One region of the Lysinibacillus sp. CNPSo 3705 genome, then DNA from elsewhere that is predicted to be linked to it. Evidence: riboswitches for the same ligand, from Rfam matches in the RefSeq annotation. Region 1 holds a riboswitch; each other region holds the start of a gene.
What was found. Region 1 has a riboswitch for thiamine pyrophosphate ahead of thiT (energy-coupled thiamine transporter ThiT). Riboswitches for the same ligand answer to the same signal wherever they lie in the genome.

Region 1 (5,068 bases):
CTGCATGGTCTCATCTGTGACGCTAATCCCCGAGGAGTCCACTCCAATCAACAATGTATACTTTTCAAAAAATTCATCCCTTGCTAGCTAGATTGTTGCTGTTAAAATATAAAAACAGAAATAATCTACAAAATGTGTAGAATCAACTCTGTTTTTATGTTTAAATCGGATATTTAACTAAAGCCCTGTTATTCATTATTTGATTCTATTATTGGTTTTCCGTCCTTATCCAACAACGGGGTGATTCCCCCTGCATATCCACCCCAACTAAATAAATAATGAACTCCTGTTTCATTATCTACTATATATTCTGTTCCCGTTAGCCACACCAGTTTCTGAAAGGATTTCTTCAAATCTCTTCTTTGATCCTTTATTCTTATCTGAGTTAGTAACCATTTTTTCGCCCCCATATTGGTTTATATGTTAATGCTATTAATGAAATTCAAAATAACATTTTTTATACTACGTTCTTGCCTAGTGATTATTACAAAAATAGTAATAAGGCAACAATGTTAATAGCAACAATCTTTTCGAAAACAGCCAAAATTAAAAAGCCCTATCATTAAGGTAACGGGGCAAAGTTAAATAAAAAAAAGAGCGACGTCTATCATCGCTCTTAAAACATTTCAAAATGTACTTTTTTATGTTAAACGTTAGCTTCATAGTGGCCGATGTACCAGCCACCTGAATAGGTGATACCTTTTAAATACCAAGTAACGCCGTTTTCAGTAAAAGAGTTTGCAAAAGTATTTTCTTTTTTAGGGATATCCCTAGTAATGATCCCTCGAGTTGAGGCATCAGATTGAGTTGAAGAACTTACAGTGTTTTCTGTACTTGCAAAAGCTGGAGAAGCAGACACAACAGGCACCAATAAGGACAGAGAGAGAGCAGAACTGATTAGAATTTTTTTACCATTCATTTAACAACACTCCTTCAAATATAATTTTTTTATGGTACATCTATATTAATTCGACATAAGGGATAATTTCCCTTTTATTTTACATATATTTTTAATTTTTATTTTATTTACCATTTTATAGTACTGGTATAGATTAACCCATATAACAAATACACCTGTAAAAAGCATAGCAGAACAAATGTGCATACACGGAATTAACAATAAGGATATCCTCAAAAATTTATCACCAAATTTTCGCCGGGGTGTTGGAATTTACAGTACTTTTACCGTGGAAATATAAAAAACACACCAGTGATTAAACGAACACAAGCTGGAGAATGTGAGCGAATTTCTTTAACTTGTATATGAAGTAATCGTTACATTGGCCTATGCATTATAGCAAAGCGAGAGCTTGCGCTTTGATTTTAGAGGAATGTTTGTATGAAGCTACATTTGTTAACCAGTATGTAGAAAATTATTTGGAGGAAAGTGTGGATCCGCAAAAAATGCGTGAATTGCGGAAGTTCATGCAGCAGATAAATAAAAATTCTGTTGAAAAACACTCTTGGACTGAACTGCTTTCGTACATTGTAGATGAAATCAAGACTCCCCTTGTTTCTACACAGGAAATGGTATCTGACTTCGTTATAAATTTTTGGGAACTTTCATAAAAGAATGTTATTCAATAATATTGCCCGATTGTTGAACAACAAGTTAAACAACACTCTTCAACTAAACTGCTCCGTTAGCAAAAGAAGCGATTGCTCTAATCGAACAATCACCTCTAATCTTACATATATGTATTGACAAAATTAAACACCATAATGAATCAACCAACTATCTCCTTTTATTGCTTCAGCTATTTTTCTCATCAATTCTTCAAGTTCCTCTGATTTGTACTCATCGTTTACTTCACTAACCATATTTAAAAATTGTTTATGAGAACTCGGCGGTATCAATGTTATTCCAAAATAGGCGAGGCTTTTATAAGGTCTATTTGTGTTATGTGCGAATGTTTCCAGATGATTCATTTTTTCACCAAAATCCTTAGACATAAGTTCATCAAAAAGGTCCCCATCTACACCTATGCAATGATATTTTTCAGGTTCATAACTAGCATACTCTTTATTTTTTTCAATACATTCAACTATTCCAAACTCGTGAATATAAGCCAAATTAACACATCTCCTAAGTCTTCAGTATCTCACTTTATTTTACAACATATTGGTGATAGATGAATGTGTGAGCTTATAAAGCAAGTTATAATGAGATTGCGGTAGCACATCTTTTTGTTTGATTGGTGCTACAGAGCCATGTGTATACCTATAGGAGTGATAGAGAAAGCATAACAAAAGGACTTGCAGTAGTATTACGCACAAGTCCCTAAGATTTAAGCGTGGTGGCTATTGGTTTGATTGTTAAAAGGAGATTATAGTCCTTGTTAACGTTTTAATTTTTCATTGATTTCTTCCAATAATAAAGATTGCCTTTTTAATTGCTTAGTTGTACTGATAGCAAACCAAAGGAAAATAATAAATGGAATAAGAGAAAATAATAACCCGAAAATCGAGAAAGCACTAAATAAAATATCTCCTGAATTAAAACCGTTCATATCTTCTGTATAATAACTATTCAAAACTCAAATCCTCCCATTTTTTTCACTAACTTTAAATTTTTTCTATATCGAAATTGTAACATAGCAGAGTTTGGGTTGGTAGAGGAATGGTAAATGTGCAAAAAATGAAATTGACAGCTACTAGAACTGAGTAACAAGTACCTAAGCTGAGTTAAACGAGCCTTTAACGAACCTGTGAGTGTAGTTAGTGGAGCAGTGGGAAACAGTACCATCTACAATTATCTCTTTAGTTCTTTTGTAGAATACCTTCCCCATTAGCCCCTCCTGAATACGGCATTTTTTCAAGCATGACGAGTCATACTATTACTTTAAATGTATAGCACACATTGGAAGTAAACTGCTCCGTTCGTTGAATAGCAACAATCTTTTCGAAAACAGCCAAAACAAAAACCCTTCACTCATGTGAAGGGCATAATAGTTATGATTTTCGCTGCATTAATTGAGGTGCTGCCGTAAATAGCAGAACACCGGCAATTGCTGTTAAAATCGTTGCTGGTAGCATATATGTTCCATTATAGATGATTGAATAAATCCACGCATTTTGATCGCCTGCATACTCTGCGAAAAATACAGCGCCACCAATGGTATGTGCTGCATAGCGTAAAAAACCTGCTAATACAGTTCCTACAATAATATAAAGCGCCATTTTCTTTTTGTTTAAATTTTTTGCAGCCTCAAGCACCGGTCGACGTACAACGGCCGCTAAGCCCACTACTGTAAAGGCAACACCATAATCAAGTGTTCCTTGTAGCCAATGCACAATTGTAGCACCAAACATTGTTTGCATTACACCAATGAGTAAACCAGTTGTCATGCCTGGAATAAGGCCCCAGCGGAATGCTATTAAAATTATTGGTACCATCACTAGACTAACAGAGCCACCTTGTGCCCATACTTTAAAGGAAACCTGATCGAGCACAAGGCCAATCGCTGCGAATATCGCAATCTCCACAAGCATTAACAATTTTTTATTGTCCATAATATTCTCTCCTTTGTTCCGATGTAGGATACAAGAGCAGGAATAGAAATCAGTTGGCAAATATGTCCCTATCCGGCATCAAAAGATAAAAAACGATGCCAGGACAGAGCCTCACATCGTAAAAGTGTCGGTTTCTATCCACAATCCCTACGCAAGTGTTAACTTACAGGTTCGAAGAGTCAAGGCATTACGTGCCCAGTCTCAGCTGACATCATCAGCTCCCCTTGTGGTCGTACATCTTAATTTAATTGAACAACCTCATTGTACGCAAACACTGTTATGATTACAACCTCTTCCACATTTTTTTTGAAACTTTATCGTTTTTCATGCGTAAATATTAAAAAAGGAGGTACTACTATGGAGAACCAAAAAATATTATCTGCCTTTAGTTATCTCAGTATTTTATTTGCACCCTTTATTGTGCCATTAGTTGTTTACTTTGTGACAAAAGATAGCGACGTAAAGAGGCACTCTATTCGAGCACTAATATCACATTTAATCCCAGTCGCATTCGGTATAATTCTCTTTGCAGTCTTTATTTTCTCAACTTTATCATTCAACACCAATTTTGATCTAAATTCAGATAGTAATAATTTTCTTATCATTTGGTTTGTTTCATTCGCAATTTATATTCTCGTTTCATTAGGAGTCGTTATTTGGAATATTATTCAAGCTGTTCGGGTGGTCCGATAAGGTTTCATCTTAACTTCTCCTTGAACACATAGTACTTAAGGAGCTGTTATTTTGTGAAAGTATCTAAAGTTGTTAAAACCGCTGTAAAATTAGCACCTATCGTCATCCCCATTGTCAAAAAAGTAATCGCTGCAAAAAAAGGAACAAATCCTAACGTAACTAAAAAAAAATAACAACAAGGCGTATTTCCAACAAACGGAGATACGCCTCTTTGTTATTTTACTTCAAAATATGTTTGACTATGACCGTTCATTGCTTTTTCAACATGCAACACAGCAGGCATTGTAGCTTTTAACTCCGCAACGTGAGAAATGACGCCAATCATACGTCCGGAATCTTGTAAATCAATAAGCGTATCAATCGCCTTATTTAATGCTTCTTCATCGAGAGAACCGAAGCCCTCATCAATAAACATCGTTTCAATACGGATATTACCTTGAAAGCTTTGAATGACATCTGCCATCCCAAGGGCAAGACTTAAAGACGCATTAAACTTTTCTCCCCCTGATAATGTTTTGACATCTCGTAATTGATCTGTATAAGCATCATACACATCGAGTCCTAGCCCACTTTGCTTGGCATGCTTTTCTAAACGATCTGAACGTCGTAGCTCAAATTGACCGTTGGATAAATGATAAAGTCGAACATTTGCCGCCTCTGTAATTTTATCTAAATAATTGATTTGAATATAACGCTCAAAAGACAGCTTTTTCACATTCTGTCCATTTAACATTGCATAGAGCTCCTTTACTCGCCCCGCTTCTTTCTCAAGTAAATGAATCTCCTGTTCGGTCTCCTCAACCTTTTTGATAAAGTTTGCACACGCCTTCGCAAATCCTTCCATTTGTTGCAATACTTTAAA
Region 2 (5,068 bases), on a different contig from region 1:
TGATTTCCCAACAGGTGGGATCATTCAAGGTGTCGATGGCATTAAAAAAGCATACGAAACAGGACGCGGTAAAATCATTGTGCGTGCGCAAGCAGTCGTTGAGCCAATTAAAGGCGGCAAAGAGCAAATTGTTATTACGGAATTACCGTACGATGTAAATAAAGCAAATCTTGTGAAGAAAATCGATGAGCAACGTGTCGATAAACGACTTGAAGGAATTGCGGAAATTCGTGATGAATCGGATCGTACAGGCCTACGTGTTGTCATTGAACTGAAAAAAGATGTTCCTGGACAAGGAATTTTAAACTATTTGTTCAAAACAACCGATTTACAAGTAGCTTATAATTTTAATATGATTGCTATTCATAATCGTCGTCCGACAATGATGACATTACCATTGTTACTGGATTCTTATATTGCCCATCAAAAGGAAGTCGTGACGAACCGCTCCATTTATGATTTGCAAAAGGCAAAAGATCGTTCGCATATTGTTGATGGCTTGATCAAGGCACTGTCCATTTTAGATGAAGTCATTGCAACCATTCGTTCTTCTAATGATAAACGAGATGCGAAAACGAATTTACAGGAGAAGTTTGACTTTACCGAAGTGCAATCAGAGGCAATCGTTAGCCTGCAATTATACCGTTTAACAAATACAGATATTACCGAATTACGAGCTGAACAGGAAGAATTAAATAAATTGATTGCTAAGCTTGAAGGTATTCTTAATAGTGAAGCAAAGCTTGTACGTGTTATTAAACAGGAACTACTTGACATTAAAAAACGCTTTGCAGAGCCTCGTCGTTCAAAAATCGAACAAGAAATTGAAGAAATCAAAATTACGTTAGATGTCCTTGTCCCAAGTGAAGAGGTTGTAGTGACGGTCACAAAGGATGGCTATATTAAGCGTACATCTACACGTTCACATGCAGCTTCGAATGGTCAGGATTTTGCGATGAAGGATTCCGATTATTTATTATATGAAGCAAATTTAAATACACAGCATCATCTACTGTTATTCACAAATCGAGGCAATTATATTTATCAACCTGTCCATGAACTACCTGATATTCGCTGGAAAGATCTTGGTCAGCATATTTCAAGTATTGTACCGACAGGGGAAGATGAATCTATTATTGCTGTATACGGTTTTGAAACATTCGAACAAGCAAATACGTATATTTTAACAGCTACGAAAGATGGACAAATTAAACGCTCACCTTTAGCTGATTATGCTGTTACACGTTATTCAAAGCCGATCAAAACGATGAATGTTAAGTCTGGCGATGAAATGATTTTTGCAGACATCGTGACAGACGAAGCAGAATTAATGTTAACGACAGATACTGCCTATGCTATTCGTTTCCCAATAGAGGAATTGCCAGTAACGGGTGTTAAAACAGGCGGTGTGAAAGGGATTACGCTGAAAGACGGCGAAGCATTAGTTGGCATCAATGTTTTACCGCCAAATGCCACGGCATATGTTGCAATTGTGACACATCGCGGTGCGGTGAAAAAAATGAATGTTGCTGAGGTAGAGATGACGAGTCGTGCAAAACGCGGCTTAAAAGTGTTAACAGAATTAAAAGCGAACCCACATCGTATCGTGGCTGTAGTAAAGGTTACAGATGAGGAACAACTAACAATCGAGACGGAAAAGGGTGTGCAAGAGATTCTTGATGTACAAGCATTAACTCGTGCAGATCGCCACTCCAACGGTTCCTTTAAAGTAGACATTGCTACTGACGGTGCCATTTCACATGTCTTCACGATCAAAAAAGAAGAGAAATAAGTTTTAGTTTTCTAGCCCAGTTCCTTGTGAGAGCTGGGCTTTTTTTACCTAATTGAAACTATTGAGCTCGGATTGTATGATGCGCTTTATATAATGATAAAGTCGGTTGAAATTAGGGTTGGTCGATGCTCAATTAATTGCGTCGTTTAGAATGCTAGATCTTTTTTTTGCTATTTTTCATCATTTAGGTGATTTTTACAAAGAAAAGGACGGAATTGAAGAGATAGAGCTTTAAAATTATATGAGCAGTGCTTTTACGCAAATAGATCCTTGTCATTTCCGGATAGATATGGGTATAATAATCACGAAAAGTTCATATGGAAAGAATGTAGGGGGGCTGGTGTTGCCAGCTGAGATTGTGTCCGATAGACACTGACCCTTTGAACCTGATTTGGCTCGTACCAGCGTAGGGAACATCTATTCAAAAAGAAAATTTTTGATATTGATAGTAAAACGTCTGGGAGGAATCCTAGGCGTTTTTTGTTTTCAGATTTTTGTTGTATACACAGACCGTGAACGCTTTCTTCTGGTAAAAACATTCATTCATGAACATTTCACACTACTTACTTGGAGGATTAAGCATGAAAAAATGGTTATTGGTCCTAATGGCTGCACTTTTCACATTAGTGGGCTGTAGCGAAAAAGAGGTTAAAAAGGATGCTAAAGGATTAACAAAAGTATCGGTTGTTCTAGATTGGACACCGAACACAAATCATACCGGTTTATATGTAGCGGAAAAACTTGGCTTCTTTAAGGAACAGGGTTTAGATGTAGATATAATATTACCCGGCGAAGCGGGAGCAGATCAGCTTGTGGCGTCTGGCAAGGCTCAGTTTGGCGTAAGTTATCAGGAAGGGATTACACAGGCACGTGTACAAGATGTACCTTTAGTATCGATCGCGGCGATTATTCAACATAATACTTCTGGCTTCGCATCCATTGCATCAAAAGGCATTACGTCACCAAAGGATTTTGAAGGTAAAACATACGGTGGCTGGGGGGCACCACTTGAAAAGGCTGTACTGCAATCACTAATGCAAACAAAAAATGCAGATATTAATAAATTAGATATTGTCAATGCAGGCGATATAGATTTCTTCACAATGATGAAAAAAGATATTGATTTTGCGTGGATTTATTATGCATGGACAGGTATTGAAGCAGAGCTGCGTGGCGAAAAACTAAACATGCTATATTTAACTGATTATAGTGATCAGTTAGATTACTACACACCTGTACTTGCTACAAATGAAAAAATGATTAAGGATGATCCTGAGACGGTAAAAGCATTTGTCGCTGCTGCAGCAAAAGGCTATGAATATGCAATCAATCATCCAACTGAAGCAGCTGTTATTTTACTAGAAGCGGTACCTGATTTAGATAAAAACCTTGTGCATAAAAGTCAGGAATGGCTAGCAGATAAGTATCAAGGCGACGCAGCACAATGGGGCGAGCAAAAGCTAGCTGTCTGGGAAAATTACGCGAAATGGATGGCGGACAATAAAGTTTTAGAGGGCGAATTTAACGCAAAACAAGCATTTACAAACGACTTTTTACCGAAAAAGGAGACAAAGTAATATGGCAAACTCATTAATAAGTGTACAAATTATCCCGAAAACTAAAAAATATGAAGATGTGATCCCGTTTGTCGATGCAGCGATTGCGGTTATCGACGCATCAGGGGTGAAATATGAAGTTCATCCATTAGAAACGACCATGGAAGGTGAGCTAACGACTTTACTACAAATTATTGAAAAAATGAATGACAAGATGATTGAGCTTGGCGCTATTAATGTCATTACGCAAGTGAAAATTTTATATCAGCCATCTGGTATTACAATGAATACACTTACGGAGAAATACAAGTAATGAGGCGGGCTTTCAAACAAGGAAGGACGATAATTTTTATCGCCTTCCTCTTATTCATATGGGAACTTATTGTCCGTTTTGCAGACGTGCCACATTGGCTATTACCCACACCAAGTGCCATTTTGAAAGAAGGCTTTCAATCGTATAAGACGTTTGTGCCACATGCTATAGCGACTGTTCAATTAGCACTACTAGGCCTTGCCATTGGAATAGTGTGTGGGCTAACGGTTGCTGTGCTATTACATCGTTTTACGTTTGTGCGGGAGCTATTTTATCCTATTCTTATTATGTCACAAAATGTCCCAGTGCTCGTTCTAGCACCGCTCTTAATCATTTGGTTTGGCTTTGGTTTATTGCCAAAGCTCATTATTATTTGTCTTGTGTGCTTTTTCCCCATTGTTATTTCCGCAATGGATGGCTTCCGTCAAACCTCACCTGAGCTGAAGCATTATTTTGAAATGATTGGGGCAACGAAATCACAAACCTTTTGGAAGCTTGAATGGCCATATGCGTACCCGTCGATTTTTTCAGGCATTAAGATTGCAGCGACGTATAGTGTGATGGGAGCTGTCATTGCAGAATGGCTAGGTGCGAAAATGGGGATTGGCGTCTATATGACATTAGCCCAATCTTCATTTCGAACGGATCGCGTGTTTGTAGCGATTTTTGCCATCATTTTGTTAAGTTTATTATTATTTAGTGCGATTCGGTTATTAGAAAAACTTGTTGTGAAGGGGAGAGGAATTCATGCTAAGCATTCAAAACATTGATAAATCCTTTAATGCTCTTCCTGTTATTCGCGATTTATCATTTGAGGTCAAGGACGGGGAATTTGTGGCGATTATCGGACCGTCAGGCAGTGGTAAAAGCACACTCTTTCAATTAATTGGTGGTGTCTCTTCTATTGATAAGGGAGCTATTTTATTAAACGGTACAGATATCCAACAAAAAAGAGGAACGATCGGCTATATGCCTCAGCAGCCATGCTTACTACCATGGCGTACGATAGTAGAAAACGTCACGATGGTCGAGGAGCTTCATGGAAAACCAAATATGAACGTAGCCAAGGAATGGTTAGACAAAGTAGGGCTTACGGCGTTTGAAAATGCATATCCTAATGAGCTGTCGGGTGGTATGCAACAGCGGGTATCTTTTATTCGCGCAATTGTCAGTAATAAGCCCATTTTATGCTTAGATGAGCCGTTTTCTGCACTTGATGAGTTTACAAGGCTTGAAATGCAGGCTTGGCTTTTATCGATTTGGGAGAAAGATCGAAAATCGATATTGTTCGTAACACACAGTATCGAGGAAGCTCTCTTTTTAGCGGATCGTATCATTGTGCTCACGAAACGGCCAGCGACGATTAAAAAGGAAATAATCGTACCTTTTGCAAGGCCACGCCAAGAA
Region 3 (5,068 bases), on a different contig from region 1:
AAATTTCGCTTTAATTTAAAGGCGTTATCTCAACTTATTACATATTGCTTCATGCCAGCAGCAGTTTTTGTGAATATATATGAAACGAGTATAGAGCTGTCTGTGCTTGGGGAAGTTGCGTTATTTATTCTACTCTTTATCGGAAGCCAAATGGTGCTTAGTCATTTTCTTGCAAAGGGACTAGGCTTAGTAAAAACAGAGGCTGCGGTGTTTAAAAATAGTGTTGTCCTCATTAATTCGGGAAACTATGGAATTCCAGTTGCACAAATGATTTTTGTGACTCAGCCGATTGGCGTGGCGATTCAGGTCATTCTCGTTATATTTCAAAATATGACGACCTATACTTACGGCTTGTACAATTTAATTTCTTCAACAAAATCGGGCATGTCTATTGTGAAAGACTTCCTCAAAATGCCCATTATTCATGCACTTATTATTGGTGTTGCAATGAACTATTTTACTATTACTATTCCGCAGTTTGTAAGAATTCCGATAGACCATGTGGCGGATAGCTTTATCGCTGTAGCATTAATAACTTTAGGGGCTCAACTATCGCAACTTGAAATCAAATCCATGTTCAATAAAATAGTATTCATTAGCTGTTTTACACGACTAGTCATAGGGCCAGCCGTGGCATTGCTAATTATTTTTGCGCTTGGTCTTGATGGTGTCGTGGCACAGTCACTTTTTATAGCTAGTTCGTTCCCGACATCGCGAAATAGTTCTAGTCTTGCATTAGAATATGACGTAGAATCGGCAACTGCTGCACAAACAGTTTTATTTTCAACGATTGTGAGCTGTATTACAGTGACAATCGTGATTTATGTAGCGGAACTGTTGTTTACCTAACAGTTGGGTGCCATATAAAAAGATAGGGTGGAAAGCTTTTCAGGAGTTAGGAGCTTTTTTTCTGAATTAAAAGCTAGTGATTTATATTTGTTAAAACAAGATATAAGTTGATTGGAGTGGAGGCTGGGCGACTCCTTGGGGATTAGCGTCACAGATGAGACCCTGCAGCGAAGCGAAGCGGCTCATCGGACGCCCCCAGGAAGCTTTGCTCTGTGCGAAAGCGAAGCGGCAGCAAAAAAGCGTCCAGCCGGAACGGAAATCAACCACACGTTATGATGATAAGCAAAAAAAACAAATGAAGCTTCCATCTCTTAACAATATCTGCTACACTAGCATCAAACTTAATAGCATTAACTAGGGGAGTCTGATGAGTCAGGCTGAGAGGGAAACGCATAGAGGTTTCTTGACCCTTTGGACCTGATCTGGCTCATACCAGCGTGGGAAAGTTAACCATTATTGCACTCAATGTATTTGCAATAACTATACCTTTACATTCTTAGCCGGATCCAAAATTTTTTGGATTCGGCTTTTGTCTTTATTGGGGTGAGCTAGATTCGGTCCTTGTAAAAATATAAAAGGGAGCGAAGTAGTTATGACAACAGTTAGCGACAAGAATATTACAATTATGTCTAGTTTTGAAGGAAGTAAAAAAGTTTACGTAGAAGGTTCTCGACCAGATATTTTAGTGCCAATGCGTGAAATTGCTCTAAGTCCAACGACAGGAAGCTTTGGGGAGGAGGAAAATGCACCAGTACGTGTTTATGATACGAGCGGCCCGTACACGGATCCTGCGTATAAGGTGGATATTACGAAAGGATTACCAGCTTTACGTAGTGCATGGATCAAAGAACGAGGTGACGTTGAAGAATACGAAGGGCGTACTATCAAGCCAGAAGATAATGGATTCCGCAAAGCTGATGATCCACGAATGAATGAAAATGTTTTTCCGAATTTATCTAGAAAGCCTTTGCGTGCGAAGAAAGGTAAAAATGTAACGCAGCTTCACTATGCACGAAAGGGAATTATTACTCCAGAAATGGAATTTGTAGCGATACGCGAAAATATGGACCCAGAATTTGTGCGCTCAGAGATCGCGGCGGGACGTGCTATTTTGCCATCTAATATTAATCACCCTGAGGCAGAGCCGATGATTATTGGACGTAACTTCCACGTAAAAATAAACGCCAATATTGGAAATTCAGCGGTGTCATCCTCTATTGCAGAAGAGGTAGAAAAAATGACGTGGGCTACACGCTGGGGTGCTGATAACATTATGGATTTATCTACTGGTAAGCATATCCATACGACACGTGAATGGATTATTCGTAACGCCGCGGTGCCAGTGGGAACGGTGCCGATTTACCAAGCGCTAGAAAAAGTAAATGGAGTGGCAGAGGATTTAACGTGGGAGGTGTATCGTGACACGTTAATCGAACAGGCTGAGCAAGGTGTTGATTACTTCACGATTCATGCAGGGGTATTGCTACGCTATGTACCATTAACGGCTAATCGTGTAACAGGCATAGTGTCTCGAGGAGGCTCGATTATGGCGCAGTGGTGTTTATATCACCATCAAGAGAGCTTCTTATATACTCATTTTGAAGAAATCTGCGAAATTATGAAAACCTATGATGTTGCCTTCTCTTTAGGTGATGGTTTACGTCCTGGTTCTATTGCAGATGCAAATGATGAGGCTCAATTTGCGGAGCTAGAAACGCTAGGGGAATTAACGCAAATTGCCTGGGAGCATGATGTACAGGTGATGGTAGAAGGACCAGGGCATGTACCAATGCATCTTATTAAAGAAAATATGGATAAACAGTTAGAGGTTTGTAAGGAAGCTCCTTTCTATACTTTAGGGCCGCTGACAACAGATATTGCCCCTGGTTACGACCATATTACATCGGCTATTGGTGCTGCAATGATAGGGTGGTATGGTACGGCAATGCTCTGTTATGTGACGCCAAAAGAGCATCTCGGCCTACCAAATCGTGACGATGTTCGTGTAGGGGTTATTACGTATAAAATTGCTGCACATGCTGCCGATTTAGCGAAAGGGCATCCGGGAGCACAGCAGCGTGACGATGCGCTATCTAAGGCACGATTTGAATTCCGCTGGCGCGATCAATTCAATCTTTCGTTAGATCCAGAGCGTGCAGTTGAATACCATGATGAAACATTGCCTGCAGAAGGGGCAAAGACTGCGCACTTTTGTTCAATGTGTGGACCTAAGTTTTGTAGTATGAGAATCTCACAGGATATTCGTAATTATGCAAAAGAGAATGACTTAAATACGACTGAAGCAATCCACAAAGGTATGAAGGAGAAGGCAGAGGAATTTAAACAGGCTGGCAGTCAAATTTATCAATAATTAGTAAAGTCGGCTTGTGTCAAAATTAGGCACAAGCCTTATTCGTTTCATCGGACACCCCCAGAAAAGCGATTAACACACATTATAGTGATGAGTTCTCGTTCTATTATTAATACAAAAAAGCTCCATGTGAAGTTGTCCTTCACATGGAGTAAAAAAGTTGGATTGGATATCAATAATAATAGAAAATTAAACGTTTGTTGGTTGTTTTTCGTATGGATTTGAAAGATCCATACCTTCTAATGAAAGGCCCATAGCTTTTGCTACACCTTCGCCATATGCTGGATCAGCTAAATAGCAGTGAAGGATATGACGGCGTTTGATGAACTCTTCAACTGATGCCATATCATTAGCAGTATTTTCGAACAGGCGTTGTTGCTCTTCGGCAGTCATTAGGCGGAACAATTTACCCGGCTGCTCGAAGTAGTTATTGTCGTCTTCACGGAAGTCGTGGATACCAGCATTACCGTCAATACGTAATTCAGGCTCTTTATAGTCTAAATTATGCTCCCATTCACCATAGCTATTTGGTTCGTAGCTTAAAGTTGAACCAAGGTTGCCATCGAAACGCATAGCGCCGTCGCGGTGGAATGAACGGAACGGGCATTTTGGTGCGTTTACAGGAAGCATATAGTGGTTCACACCTAAACGGTAGCGTTGTGCGTCTGCATACGCAAAAATACGAGCTTGTAACATTTTGTCTGGCGAGAAGCTAATACCAGGGATAATGTTAGATGGTGCAAATGCAGCTTGCTCAACTTCCGCAAAGTAGTTGTCCGCATTTTTGTTTAACTCGAATTCACCCACAGGAATTAATGGGAAGTCTTTTTTATACCATACTTTCGTTAAATCAAATGGGTTATATGGTAACTCTCGAGCTTGTTCTTCTGTCATTACTTGAATGTACATTTTCCATTTAGGGAAATCGCCTTTTTCAATAGCTTCATATAGATCGCGTTGTGAAGATTCGCGATCGTTACTGATTACTTCAGCAGCCTCAGCACCCGTTAAGTTTTTAATGTTTTGCTCTGTACGGAAGTGGAATTTAACCCATACGCGCTCATTTTCAGCATTAATAAAGCTATAAGTGTGAGAACCGAAACCATGCATATTGCGGTATCCAGCCGGAATACCACGGTCAGACATAACGATTGTTACTTGGTGAAGTGCCTCTGGTAATGAAGTCCAGAAATCCCAGTTTGAATTCGCGTTTTTCATATTTGTACGTGGGTCACGTTTTACCACGTGGTTTAAATCTGTAAAGTGTAAAGGATCACGGAAGAAGAATACAGGTGTGTTGTTACCAACTAAATCCCAGTTACCTTCTTCTGTATAGAACTTAAGTGCAAAGCCACGAATATCGCGCTCAGCATCCGCTGCACCACGCTCACCTGCAACTGTGGAGAAGCGAGCAAACATATCAGTCTTTTTCCCAATCTCTGAGAAGATTTTTGCTTTTGTATATTTAGTAATATCATGCGTTACAGTGAAAGTACCGAATGCACCTGAACCTTTAGCATGCATACGACGTTCAGGAATAACTTCACGGTTGAAGTTCGCTAATTTCTCAACTAGCCATACATCCTGGAGTAATAGAGGACCACGAGGACCTGCTGACATAGAATCGTGGTTGCTTACTACTGGAGCACCACCTGCTGTTGTAAAACGACGGCTACGGTTATTTTCATTTGTCATATTAGTTTACCTCCTAAGAAAAATTGTGAGTCAAACTCTTCATCAATAACTATAACAAATGTAAATTATAATTGCTAGTAAATTATAATTATTATTGTTAAAGAATATTTATAGTAAGATATAGACTATAAATATATGCTAGATTTAACTAGC
Region 4 (5,068 bases), on a different contig from region 1:
AGGAACGACGGAAAGATTCGCGAACGACGGATGAACGCGCTGAAGTGACGGATGAATTGGCAGAGCGACGGATGAAACCATTGAAACGACGGAAAGAATATTTCCTCCATTAAAGCCGCCCTTCAATGAGAAACATGCCAAGGACAATCCCTCAGCCAATTTTCAGTGCTTCTTTGGAAAAACCCCCACTATTCAGGAACCATTTTAGAGATTCAGGCGTAAATCGAGCAATTGGAATTGCTGTGAATGATGAAATACAGTAGCTGAATTAAAACAATGTATTGCATTGGCTCTCACTTACCATACTCGAAAGCATCTACCAATGCTCGGGATATAAAGAATAAACATTCAAACATTTTTCGGTGAAATGGTGAAATATAGTAATGTCAATATTTTTTAGCAAAGCAAAAAGAAGTGAGCTGTATGTTAGCTCACTCACTCACTACTTAGCATAATGTTTTTATAGCAAACTTTAGACCTTTTGTTGCTCCAACGTTACTCCATTCCTGTTCCTCTATTTTACGGTGGAATAATTTTCACACATTCCTCACTTGTTTCTCAAAGTATTCATTTTGCAAAATACCCATATGAATGATGTCATACCATGTACCATCTCTAAATAGACTTTGTCTACTGCTTCCTTCCTGAATAAACCCTATCTTGTTGTACAAACTAATAGCTTTATCATTAAATGAAAATACTTTAAGGTAAACTCGATGGAGATTCATTTCGTAAAAAGCATAATCCAGTAGTAATTTCAATCCCTCTGAACCATATCCTTTTCCCCAATATTCCTTTTCACCGATGTCAATAATACATTCAGCATTTCTATTTTTATAATCAATGTTGATTAATGCAACAATGCCAATTGGGGATTCCTTACCTTTTTCAACCATAATATAGCTTTTCCCTGCATGAGTGCCCAAAATAACATGATCTACAAAATCTTTCGTTTCTTCCATCGGATAAACATCTAAAGATGGGTTCGTGGAATGCATAACTTCCATATCATTTCTCCACTTGTGATATAGTTCTGTATCTTCCTTGGTCATTTTTCTTAGTTTCACCCTAGATGATTCAAATAACATAATATTCACTCCTCGTATGTTTCGGATTTTGGATTGATTAATTTTTCTAAAGAAAACAGTAAGACGGATAATTGATCCTTTACTTTTGTTTGTTCATGTCCCAGTTGAAATGTGTCCAACATTAAACCGTTAATAAATGATAGGATATACCTCGCAATTGAATCAGTAGATTGTTGAGGTCTAAATTCTCCTTTTCGCATTCCTTCTTTCAATACTTCTTCTATTGCTTCAGTAGTTCGATTATAGCGTTCAGAAATGTAAGGGAAATTATCTTTATTATTTACGTATTTATATGATAAAAAGAATTCCGCCTTTGCAAAGAGCAATGTTTGGTCAATTGCCTCAATATAAATTTGCTGTTCTTCAATCCAGTTTTTTATTTGTGGCCAAAGTAGGCCTTCATCAGATGGCACAAAATATTGAATGTCTTTCTGGTCATCATATTTTAAAACTTCGATAAAGACATGATTAATATTATCGAAATAGCTATACAATGCACCTCTGGATATTCCAGCTTCGTCCATAATATCTTGCATAGTTGTGCGAACAAAACCTTTCTCGATAAACACCTTCTTAGCCGCTTCTATCAGTTCTTTCTCTCGTTCTTTTTTATATTCTTCACTAACTTTTGGAGCCATAAGCCACCTCCTTAATGAGTGACAAAACGCACATAAAAAACTATACATCGTTGTCGTTTATATTTTAGATTATACCGACACTAGTGTATAGTTTCAACCTTTTATAACATGGATAATGTCTTAAAAAATTCACATTCTACTATATAAGAATGTGATGAGTCAGCATTTAAGAAAGCAATCCGACTAAGTATTTCACAAGTAGAAGAAAAGAAAATAGAACTTGGTATTCAACAATTAGCAGCTTGTATAATCGAAATGTATAAGAAAACTAAAGATTATCCGATATCATTTAAGCCTTATCTTTAAATATTAATATTTGAGACTGCTAGAAATCTATATAGTTACCAAGTATTCGTTATATCTTTGGGAACAGATAAACCTTCAGCTAATTTTGCCTGTATAGTTTCAAAGCATTTTAAACAATCCTGTTTTTTATTTTGCTCAATTAAAAATTCTAACAGTAGAAACATATACTGTTCATTGAATTCATCTAGCTCTAGCAACTTTTGTAAGCAATTATATTTCAAAAGCGAATTAACAAAGTTTATACTTACAACATACTCTTCAAGCGCACAATACTCTTTGCTTTAAGCGGAGTCTTATTTGAATAGCCCATGAATATTCTTACTCCGCTAAAAAATCACCTTCATAGCAATTTAGTAATTGCTGAATTGACGTCTCATCTTGATTCTCCCGTTCTGTAAATTCATTTTTCCCCCAGCCAAATAAATGGAACCCCTAGTAATCTATTCATAATGATTGACATCTTCATGAATAGTGCTAATATTGGAAATAAATTAAATAAAATAAATAACTTATCCGCTAGGGGTGCCTTTGTAAAGGCTGAGATTGAAGTGTGACTTCGGGACTCTATGAACCTGACCTGGTTAATACCAGCGTAGGGAAGTGGTATACGGAAATCTGTCCTTTTCATCTCCAGCCACTTTCTTTACCAAAAAGAAAGTGGCTTTTTTGCATCCTACATTTGGAAGGCGGGTAAGTCTTAAAGAGGTGACCCCCATTACTCTATTATCAAAAGCGATTCATCTCATTTCTAATGGAAAAATGCCAATGGAACAACTAAGTGAAATTTTAGCAGACATCCATCCATATGCCGACGCTATCCATTTGCGTGAAAAACAAATGACGGCAAAAGAATTATATGAAGCTGTCAACCTGCTTTCCCGAGTTGGCGTTCCGTTATCCAAAATAATCATTAATGACCGGGTGGATGTTGCCGTTATTACAGGTGCGGAAGGAGTCCAACTAGCCTATCATAGTTTAAATGCATCTATGATTAAAGCCAACTTTCCTCAATTGACGGTTGGCTGTTCCATTCACTCGGTCGAAGAAGGAAAAAAGGTTCAACGCTTGGGAGCCGACTATGTGATATATGGTCATATTTTTTCTACCCAATCAAAGCCAGGATTGAAACCAAGGGGTTTAGAGGAATTAAAAAAACTTACTGGTTCACTAGATATTCCTGTTATTGCAATCGGCGGTATTGCTCCTGAAAATACTAAACAGGTAATAAACAGCGGGGCCGACGGTATTGCTGTGATGTCAGGCGTTTTAAACTCCGATGATCCTCTATCTGCAATAAAAGTCTATCAAAAAGAAGTTAAAATGGAGATGTGATGAGTGAAAAATACATTTGATGTTGCCATTATCGGTGGAGGAATTAATGGCTCTTCCATTGCCTATCAACTTTCTAAACTAGGAAAAAAAGTCGTCATTCTTGAAAAAGGAACTTTGGCCAACGAAGCCTCCAGTGCAGCAGCAGGTATGCTGGCAGCACAGGCGGAAATGGAACACGACGGTCCATTTTTCCAATTGGCATTAAAAAGCCAGGCGATGTTCCCCTCCATCACTAATGAATTACTGACATATACGGGGATCGATATCGAATTTGTGAATAAAGGCATGTTAAAAATTGCAGAAACGGAAGAATTAGCTACAGCGTTAAAAAGTCAGGTATTGTTCCAGCAGAACTGGGATTCCGGCATCCAATGGCTCGATGCAACACTAGTAAGAGAAATGGAACCTGCATTAGCACCAACTGTTGCCGGTGCGATGTTCCTTCCAAATGACGGCCATGTGCAGCCTGCAAAATTATCACTTGCCTTCGCAAAAGCTGCAGAGCATTTTGGTACAGAAATCCGCGAAAATACAGAGGTCCTTTCTTTTATTTATGAAAACGGCGTTGTCAAAGGAGTAAACACACCAGCGGGAGCCTTCTATTGTGAACAGGTCGTTGTCGCTACCGGCGCCTGGGCTGCCGATTTAATGAAAAATACGGGAATCAACTTGACCGTTTATCCTGTGAAAGGAGAATGTTTTTCTGTAAAGCCGAATAAGCCGATCGTTCACAGGTCAATTTTTTCAGATAAACGCTGTTATTTTGTTCCTAAGCGAAATGGCGAAATTTACATTGGGGCCACAGTCGTGGAAAATACGTTTAATAAACAAGTAACAGCTGGAGGAATTGCTACCTTGATTGAACAAGCCGTAAAGCTGATTCCCCAGCTGAAAGATGCCCCGTGGGAACGGGTGTGGGCAGGAATTAGGCCGCAGACAGCTGATGGGATTCCCTATATTGGCGAGCATCCTACTATTAAGGGGCTATTTGTAGCTGCCGGACACTATCGAAACGGAATTCTATTAAGCCCACTTACTGGCAAACTCACAGCCCAGTTGCTTACAGGTCAAGTGGAAGATGAACAGTTTCTTTCTGCGTTTCGCATTGATCGATCTCAAATATCAGTTAGTTAGGAGGACAAATCTTGGAAGTGATACTAAATGGAGAAAATTTGAAGTTGTCAGAGGAAATTGTGTACGTTTCGGACCTGCTTGAATATTACAAATTGCTAGATAAAGTAGTTGTAATTGAGGTAAATGGAGAGATCCTGAACAAAGTTGATCATCAGGAAACCCTGCTCTCTGACCGAGACCGTATTGAAATTGTACATTTTGTTGGAGGCGGATAATTATGTTAAAAATAGGTCCTTATTCATTTCAATCCCATTTGCTGCTTGGAACAGGAAAATACCCTAATTTTGATATCCAAAAGCAAGCTGTTGCTGAATCGGAGTCAGAAGTCCTGACATTTGCTGTTCGGAGAATGAATATCTTTGAAGCGAACCAGCCAAATTTTTTAGAAAAGATTGATAGTAAAAAATATACTTTATTGCCAAATACAGCAGGAGCCGAAAACGCAGTCGATGCCGTCCGCATTGCAAAGCTTGCGAAAGCATCCGGCCTTTGCGATATGATTAAAGTAGAGGTTATTGGATGTGACAAAACATTGCTTCCTGACCCTGTTGAAACGTTAAAAGCAACAGA

Region 2: linked by a shared signal. The riboswitch ahead of PVA17_RS02720 (ABC transporter substrate-binding protein) and the one ahead of thiT (energy-coupled thiamine transporter ThiT) in region 1 are both predicted to bind thiamine pyrophosphate.
Region 3: linked by a shared signal. The riboswitch ahead of thiC (phosphomethylpyrimidine synthase ThiC) and the one ahead of thiT (energy-coupled thiamine transporter ThiT) in region 1 are both predicted to bind thiamine pyrophosphate.
Region 4: linked by a shared signal. The riboswitch ahead of tenI (thiazole tautomerase TenI) and the one ahead of thiT (energy-coupled thiamine transporter ThiT) in region 1 are both predicted to bind thiamine pyrophosphate.

Annotation. Positions count from the first base shown of each region.
Region 1 covers NZ_JAQZSD010000017.1:28,367-33,434, reverse strand. The annotation lists gene PVA17_RS09615 (DUF6440 family protein) at 189-410, opposite strand; gene PVA17_RS09610 (LCI fold-containing protein) at 647-919, opposite strand; gene PVA17_RS09605 (hypothetical protein) at 1,318-1,569, shown strand; gene PVA17_RS09600 (hypothetical protein) at 1,711-2,073, opposite strand; gene PVA17_RS09595 (hypothetical protein) at 2,340-2,534, opposite strand; gene thiT (energy-coupled thiamine transporter ThiT) at 2,953-3,513, opposite strand; TPP riboswitch at 3,640-3,748, opposite strand; gene PVA17_RS09585 (magnetosome magnetite crystal formation protein family) at 3,871-4,206, shown strand; gene PVA17_RS09580 (AAA family ATPase) at 4,421-5,068, opposite strand, start outside.
Region 2 covers NZ_JAQZSD010000004.1:83,122-88,189, forward strand. The annotation lists gene parC (DNA topoisomerase IV subunit A) at 1-1,792, shown strand, start outside; TPP riboswitch at 2,113-2,222, shown strand; gene PVA17_RS02720 (ABC transporter substrate-binding protein) at 2,374-3,369, shown strand; gene PVA17_RS02725 (thiamine-binding protein) at 3,371-3,661, shown strand; gene PVA17_RS02730 (ABC transporter permease) at 3,661-4,431, shown strand; gene PVA17_RS02735 (ABC transporter ATP-binding protein) at 4,409-5,068, shown strand, end outside.
Region 3 covers NZ_JAQZSD010000021.1:43,115-48,182, forward strand. The annotation lists gene PVA17_RS11240 (AEC family transporter) at 1-849, shown strand, start outside; TPP riboswitch at 1,196-1,310, shown strand; gene thiC (phosphomethylpyrimidine synthase ThiC) at 1,442-3,220, shown strand; gene PVA17_RS11250 (catalase) at 3,410-4,915, opposite strand.
Region 4 covers NZ_JAQZSD010000014.1:55,672-60,739, reverse strand. The annotation lists gene PVA17_RS08395 (hypothetical protein) at 1-48, shown strand, start outside; gene PVA17_RS08390 (GNAT family N-acetyltransferase) at 537-1,088, opposite strand; gene PVA17_RS08385 (TetR/AcrR family transcriptional regulator) at 1,094-1,726, opposite strand; TPP riboswitch at 2,541-2,648, shown strand; gene tenI (thiazole tautomerase TenI) at 2,738-3,364, shown strand; gene thiO (glycine oxidase ThiO) at 3,368-4,498, shown strand; gene thiS (sulfur carrier protein ThiS) at 4,516-4,713, shown strand; gene PVA17_RS08365 (thiazole synthase) at 4,716-5,068, shown strand, end outside.